One region of the Arthrobacter sp. MDT1-49-2 genome, then DNA from elsewhere that is predicted to be linked to it. Evidence: riboswitches for the same ligand, from Rfam matches in the RefSeq annotation. Region 1 holds a riboswitch; the other holds the start of a gene.

The links. Region 1 has a riboswitch for cyclic di-AMP ahead of AC5RTS_RS04440 (M23 family metallopeptidase). Riboswitches for the same ligand answer to the same signal wherever they lie in the genome.
Region 2: it holds a riboswitch for cyclic di-AMP, as region 1 does, so the genes downstream of both, AC5RTS_RS01595 (LysM peptidoglycan-binding domain-containing protein) here and AC5RTS_RS04440 (M23 family metallopeptidase) in region 1, are expected to answer to the same signal.

What each region holds. Positions count from the first base shown of each region.
Region 1 is NZ_JBNHFK010000002.1:415,047-418,625, reverse strand. It holds gene serC (phosphoserine transaminase) at 1-349, opposite strand, end outside; gene AC5RTS_RS04445 (metal-dependent transcriptional regulator) at 563-1,261, shown strand; cyclic di-AMP (ydaO/yuaA leader) riboswitch at 1,353-1,542, shown strand; gene AC5RTS_RS04440 (M23 family metallopeptidase) at 1,681-2,316, shown strand; cyclic di-AMP (ydaO/yuaA leader) riboswitch at 2,442-2,599, shown strand; gene AC5RTS_RS04435 (NlpC/P60 family protein) at 2,603-3,397, shown strand; gene AC5RTS_RS04430 (NlpC/P60 family protein) at 3,424-3,579, shown strand, end outside.
Region 2 is NZ_JBNHFK010000001.1:347,354-350,932, forward strand. It holds gene ligD (non-homologous end-joining DNA ligase) at 1-454, opposite strand, end outside; gene AC5RTS_RS01590 (MFS transporter) at 493-1,713, opposite strand; cyclic di-AMP (ydaO/yuaA leader) riboswitch at 2,132-2,280, shown strand; gene AC5RTS_RS01595 (LysM peptidoglycan-binding domain-containing protein) at 2,288-3,184, shown strand; gene AC5RTS_RS01600 (response regulator) at 3,282-3,579, opposite strand, start outside.

The DNA of each region.
Region 1 (3,579 bases):
CCCTGTTGGTGGCGGCAGCGAACTTCGAACCGAACTCGCCAAACGAGAGATGCTGGGCCTTGTTCTCGACCAGGCCGAAGGCGGCAATATCCCAAAAGGCAGTGGACCCGCCGACGCCAAGGACCACTTCGTAACCCTCGGGAGCGGAGAAGAGGTTCGACAGGCCTTCACGGATGCTGCCTACAAGGTTGCGCACGGGGGCCTGGCGGTGGGAGGTGCCCAGCAGGCTGCCTCCGGCCTGCGCAAGCGCCTCGATCTGTTCCGGGCGGACCTTGGACGGTCCGGCGCCGAACCGGCCGTCGCGGGGCAGGAGTCCGGCGGGAATCTTCAGTGCGGCGGTATCGCCCATTGGTTATCGCTCCAAGCGTGTCAGGGGAAAGCGCGTATGCACTTCCATTCTGCCGCACCCTTCACTTCCGGACGATTTATGACCCAGGCCACGAGGGGATGTGGGGTAGGCCCGGCAATTCACGGGCCGTCGGGCGAATACGCTAACGTGTTGGCGTACACCCGGGGCAGCGGCATGTTGCCCTCCTTTCTTCCTTAGTAGGAGCGGCCCGTCATGACGGATCTCATTGACACCACTGAGATGTACCTCAGGACCATCCTGGAACTGGAAGAAGAAAACATTGTTGCCCTGCGGGCGCGGATTGCCGAACGGCTGCGCCATTCAGGCCCCACCGTGTCCCAGACTGTTGGCCGGATGGAGCGTGACGGCCTGGTGGTCGTGGCGGGGACCCGCAGGCTTGAGCTGACCGAACTTGGCCGGCGCCGTGCCACGGAGGTCATGCGCAAGCACCGGCTTGCCGAACGGCTGCTGGCCGATGTGATCGGACTGGACTGGGCCTACGTCCACGACGAGGCCTGCCGGTGGGAACACGTGATGAGTGAGCGGGTGGAACGGCGGCTCTACGAGTTGCTGGGGCGCCCCACCGAATCCCCCTACGGCAATCCCATTCCCGGCCTGGAAGCGATTGGCGGAGTAGCCTCGGAAGTCTTCAGGTCCGGTGTCAATGACCTGGTTTCGGTGGTGGCCGAAGCCGTTCCCGGCGCCCCGCTGAAGCTGGTCCGGCTGGCCGAGCCCATCCAGGTGGAGCCTGAGCTGCTGTCCCAGCTGGACGAGGCGGGCCTGCGCCCGGGCGCCCGGATCACGGCAGAAGAGGTGGGCGGGTATATCTCAGTCCGTGTGCCCGGTATTGAAGGGGCCCTGGAGCTGCCCGCCGAGGTGGCGGCCCACGTCTTCGTCTCACACGCCGGGTAACGGAATGGTCACTTTTGTGGCCTTTACCCTATAGTGAGTTCCTGACGTTGAAACACCATCGTTATCCGGTCCGTCCGCCGAGCCCTGCCAGCGGACCGGAGTACCAACCGTTCAGGCAGGGGCGGAGGACCCACTTTCCGGCAGCCATGCTGCCTTGGGGTGAAGCCTTCCGGAAGCCGGCAGCAGTGCACGCCCAGCCGTCCGCACGCCGTCGCACCGGAGGCCGAGTTTCTCTACTCGAATCCGACAGCTAACTTCGTAGGCGATCCAAGAGAGGGAAACACTTGTCGAAGCATGCTGCTTCGGGCCGGCGCCGTGCGTCCGCTCCAGTTACGCCTGCGCGTCAGCGCAACTCAACGTCCTCCGGTCGCCGGCGGGCTGAAACCAAGACAGTCTCCGTAGGCGGGGCGGCCCAGAAGGTGGCCATCACTGCCGCCACCTCGGGCCTGATCCTCACGGCGGCGATGCCCAGTACGGCTGCTTCCGGGGAAGCCGCGGTACAGCCCGAGCCGGTAACAGCATCCAGTAAGCCCGTACAGGCTGACCCGAATGCCAACGTCGGATTTGCCAGGGCAGGTTTGAGCAGTGCCTTTGACCCGGATGCCAAACTGGCGTCCGTCACGGTAGCGGCCGGCAGCTCGGTGGTTCCCGCCGCAGCCAAGGGCACGCTGTCCACTCCTCTGGACTCCGCCCTGATCGAGACCTCCGGGTTCGGTCACCGTGTCAGCCCCATCACCGGCGAGGCCGGCGAAATGCACAACGGCCAGGACTTCGCAGCCACCTGCGGTACCGCCGTCACCGCCGCAGCCTCAGGCACCGTCGTTTTTGCCGGGTGGCACCCTTATGGCGGCGGCAACCGTGTGGTCATTGACCACGGCAATGGCGTGGAGACCACGTACAACCACCTTTCCAACGCCGCAGTCACCGTGGGCACCGAAATCAAGCGCGGACACCTGGTGGGCGCGAGCGGAACCACCGGCGCTTCCACGGGCTGCCACCTGCACTTTGAGGTCGTTGTTAATGGCGAAGTTGTCGACCCGCGGGACTGGCTGTAACCGGACGAATATCGTTTCGTGATCGGAACGTGACATAAAGCAAATGTTGCTGTACGCTCGTCCTCGTGCCTGATTCGCCAACGATCGGGCACCTTCGAACAGATCGCCGAGCTCTGCCACTGTTTGAAGTCCGTTCGCAGAATCGCATGGCAGAGGCGGGGGAACCAATTTCGGGTTTCGAAAGAAGCCCTTGGGGTTAAGTTGCAGAAGGCCGTAGGCCTGGCAACCGGGTGACTCCCATCCGAATCCGACAGCTCACCTCGTAGGCATTGGGAGAGGCAAACCTGTGTCATCACACGCTCACGGCCGCCGTCGCGCTGCCACCGTACAGACCAACCCGATCACCGCACTTTCCAAGGCAGTCAGCTCCAACGCCGGTACCGTAGGCCGCCAGGCCGCCGTCGTAGTAGCAGCATCCGGCCTCGTGCTGGCTGCAGGGCTCCCTGCACAGGCATCCTCCGTTAGCACGGACCGCCAGGCACTCGAGGCAACCACCCTGAACTTCGTGGACGGCAGTGTCACTGCTCCCGCCAACGCCCCCTTCGCTCTGCAGCTGGCCGCTACCGCCGGTTCCATCGACGGATCCGAATACCGCGCCCAGGTCGCAGCCGAAGAAGCTGCAGTCGCAGCAGCCGAGCAGGCTGCAGCCCAGGCCGCTGAGGCAGCCCAGATCGCCGCTGCAGCACCCGCAGCCGGCCCGGCCGCCTCCGCTCCCGCTGTGATGACCGCGTCCTCCGCTCCGGCCGCCCCGGCACCGGAAACCGCTGCGCCCAGCAACGTTGGCGCGGCCCTGGTCGCCTCGGCCTACGGCCAGATCGGCGTTGCCCAGGACTGCACCGCCATGGTGGAGAACGCACTGCGCTCCGTCGGCAAGTCTGTTGGCGATCTGGCCCCGGGCCAGTTCTTCCAGTTCGGCTCCGTTGTCGGCAGCCCGCAGCCCGGCGATCTGGTGATCACCGGCGGTCACGTCGCCATCTACGTCGGCAACGGCCAGGTCATCAGCGGTGGCCTGAACGGCATGAACACCGGCCTGCACAGCCTCTCCGATCTGCCGGGCGCCAGCTTCGTCCGCGTCAGCTAAGCCCGGTTTTCGAGACCTGGAGAATCATGACCTCGACAACTGAGCGCGCCCGCCACCGGGCGCCGGTGGAACGCACCACTACGCTGAACGCACTCGCCGGTGCCGTGAGCGCCAACGCAGGAACAATGGGCCGCCAGGCCGCAGTTATTGCCGCAGCCTCGGGACTGGTACTGACAACAGGT
Region 2 (3,579 bases), on a different contig from region 1:
CGTCGTCGAAGTCCGTGCCCGGCTGGGGGTCCAGATCGATACGGAGCTGATCAGGGTTGTCCGTATTCTCCGCCCGGGAGGGCCAGGGATGAAAAACCACCGTGTTCATCTGCACTGCCCAGACCGCGGCCGCCGGCTCGTCCAGCACTACCTGCGGATGGGACCGGGCGCTGGGATAGGTCACCGTGACCCCGCGCATCCAGTCCGGCATCCCCCGGGGCGGGTTCTTCGAGAAGAACACCTCGCCGTCGATTCCCTCGGGGAACCGCTCCAGGGATACCGGCCGGTCCCCGTTCGCCCGGATAAAGGCTTCGCCAACGTCCGCCATATAGCGCGCCAGATCGAGTTTGGTGATCCCGGGGTCAGGCCAAAGCACCCGTCCGGGACTGGATATCCGTATTTCCCGCTCCCCGTGCGGGCCGGGAACCGTCAGTGTTGCTGCCTCGCGTGCCATGGGCATGCTCCCCTCGCTTGTTGAACGAGGGTACCCCGTCAGGCGGCGGAGGCGTCCCGGACCACGGCGGCGAGCAGCTCCGGCTTGCGCTTCCTGCGGCCGTGGACAAAGTGGTACAGCACCGTATTGCCCAGCAGGACAGCAGCCAGAACCCAGTACATGCCGTGGAATCCGCTCAGCGGCAGCAGCATTCCCAGCAGCAGCGGGCCAAGGCCCACGCCGGCGTCCATAAAGATGAAGAACGTGGACGTCGCCAGGCCGATCCTCGCCGGCGCTGCCATGCCCACCGCGATGGCCTGCGCGCAGGGCATCAGGGCACCGAAGCCGAATCCAACGAAGACGCCGGCCACCGCCATGACGGTGTCATTGGGGGCGAACGCGAGCAGCGCCAGCCCGGCGGCGAAGGAGAGAAGCGTGGGGTACACCACTGCGTTGTCGCCGTGGCGGTCCTGGATCCGGCCGACGAAGAGTCTTGATACCAGCACCACCCCTGCATAGACCACAAAGAAGAGGCTGGCTCCGAGCACCATCCCCTCGGTCTGGGCATAGGAGTTCAGGAAGGACAGGATGCCCGCATAGGCCGCACCGGCTATAAACATCACCGAGGCAATCGGAAGCACCGACACATCGAGGATGTCGCTCAGGTGCATGCGCCACTTGTTCTTCAGTTCCTCCGGACCCGGGGTGCGTTCGGGTAACCGGAGCACCAGGGACAGGAGCAGGGCGACGGCGGCGCACACGGCAGCGAACAGGAAAAGCGCACGGTAGCTGACCGAATCCACCAGGAGCACAGCCAGGAACGGCCCGACGGCCGTGGCCAGGGTGGTGGAAATGCCGAAGTATCCCGTGCCTTCTCCGCGCCGGTGGGCGGGGATGAGCCCCATGACCGATGCTGACAGGCTGGTGCTGGCGGCACCGAAGGCGGCGCCGTGCAGCAGCCGGACTGCAAGCAGCAGGCCCAGGTTGGACGCCGGAATGTAGAGCACCGAGGCTGCCGTGAACACTGCCAGGCTGGCGATCAGCATGCGCCGGCGGCCCACGAAATCCAGGAACTTTCCGGCAAAGACCCGCGCGGCCAGCGCCCCGATCACAAAGGAACCGGAAGCGAAGCCGGCAGCACTGTCAGACGCCACAAACTCCTGCACGGCGTAAAGCGCCATGGTGGTCATGAGCAGGTAAAAGACGAGGGAAATGAACAGGTTGGTGACGATCGCCAGCACGAATTCCCTGGTCCATAGTTTTCGGCCACTGCCTGACACGCGCGTACTCCTGTGCATCGATGAGCCCACCTCCAATTGAAAGGTAGCCTAAGTATCTTAGGCAGGAGGGCTGCTGCATCGGCAATCCACAGCCGCATGGGAGAGCGACTTCACATTTTTTGTTTCCCAAACGGCCGCGCATCCCCCGCATCACGGGCCACATATACAACACCTGTCAGGCGCGTCCGCTGCGGGCGGGCTGCCGACGAGGACAATTCGGCGAAAACAGAGTGACGGGATGGCATCGGACGGCACTCGAGGGGCCCAAGTGACTAACATATTGAGGCGCCACGCACACACACTCGAGAACCGGATCACTAAATGGTTATCCAACCGTAACCATCTTGTACGGTTATTCCCATGCCGCTCTGAACGCGGCTCCCCCGGACTAGTTACCTAGCTCTGCCGCTTATCCGGGGTCCACAGAACGCATCACCACGGCAGGGGCGGGGGAACCAATAACGGGTTCCACGAATCCTTGGGGTTAAGTCGCCGGATTCAATCCGACGACCGGGTGTCTCCCATCCGCATCCGACAGCTCACCTCGCAGGTATCGGGAGAGGTAAATATCAACATGTCATTCAACAAGACCCATGGACGTCACCGTGCCGAGACCGCCGGCGTTTGGTCCACCATCTCACAGACCACCGTTACCCGCGGACGGACCATCGGCAGCGCCGCAGCCGTTGTCGCTGCAGGTTCCGGCCTGATGCTCGGAATGGCCGCACCGGCCTCCGCAGGCGTCGTAGCCAACGACAACTACACGCCGACCCAGGCAGCCGCACCGGCCGCACCGGTTGCAGCGCCCGTGGCTGAAGCCGCTCCCGTTGCCGCTCCGGCTGCCGCCAGCACCACCCACACCGTTCAGTCCGGCGACACCCTGGGCGCCATTGCCGCCAACTATGGCGTCAGCCTGGACAGCGTCTTCGCCCTGAACGGCCTGTCCATGGCGTCGATCATCTACCCCGGGGACGTCATCACCGTTTCCGGTGAGGCCGCAGCCGCACCGGCTGCCCTGGATTACGCTGCCGCCGCCTACGCCACTGATGCCTACGCCGCACCGGCTGCTCCTGCTGCCCCTGCCGCCGCGGATACCGGCATCATCAGCACCCAGGCCGCCTCGGTAACCCCGGCCCCCGCCGCTGTCGGTGGCACCAATGCCACCATGCTGTCCTCGGCCTACTCGCAGCTGGGCGCCGCCCAGGACTGCACCGTGCTGGTTGAGGTGGCCCTGCGCGCCGCAGGCCACTCCGTGGGCGACCTCGCCCCCGCACAGCTGGCTGCCTACGGCACCCAGGTCTCCACCCCGGAGCCCGGTGACATGGTCTACTACGCCGACGGCGGCATGGGCCTGGCCCACATCGCCATCTACATCGGCAACGGCGAGGCCATCCACAGCGGCTGGAACGGCAACCAGACCGTGGTCCAGTCCGTCAACGTCGGCTCCGGCCCCGTGTTCTACCGGGCATAAGGCCTAGCGGCCCGTCCGCGCACGGCAATCCTGCCGTAGCTCCGCAAAAGCGTCCGTTCCCTGCAGGGGACGGACGCTTTTGCGTTCCCCGGCAGGCTCACGGCACAAACCGGTAGCCCATGCCGTGCTCGGTCAGCAGATGCTCGGGGCAGGCAGGATCGGTCTCCAGTTTGCGGCGCAACTGGCCGATGTACAGGCGGAGGTAGCCCGAATCACCGGTGCCCGGACCCCACACCTCCCGGAGCAGGGTGTCCCGGGTCACCAGCATGCCCGGATGGGCCAGCAGGGCCGCGAGCAGGCGCCACTCAGTGGGCGTCAGGCGGATGTCCGATCCGTCCGGCATCCGGATAATCCGCCGGGCCGCCAGATCCACCCGCACCGTTCCGAAGGATATT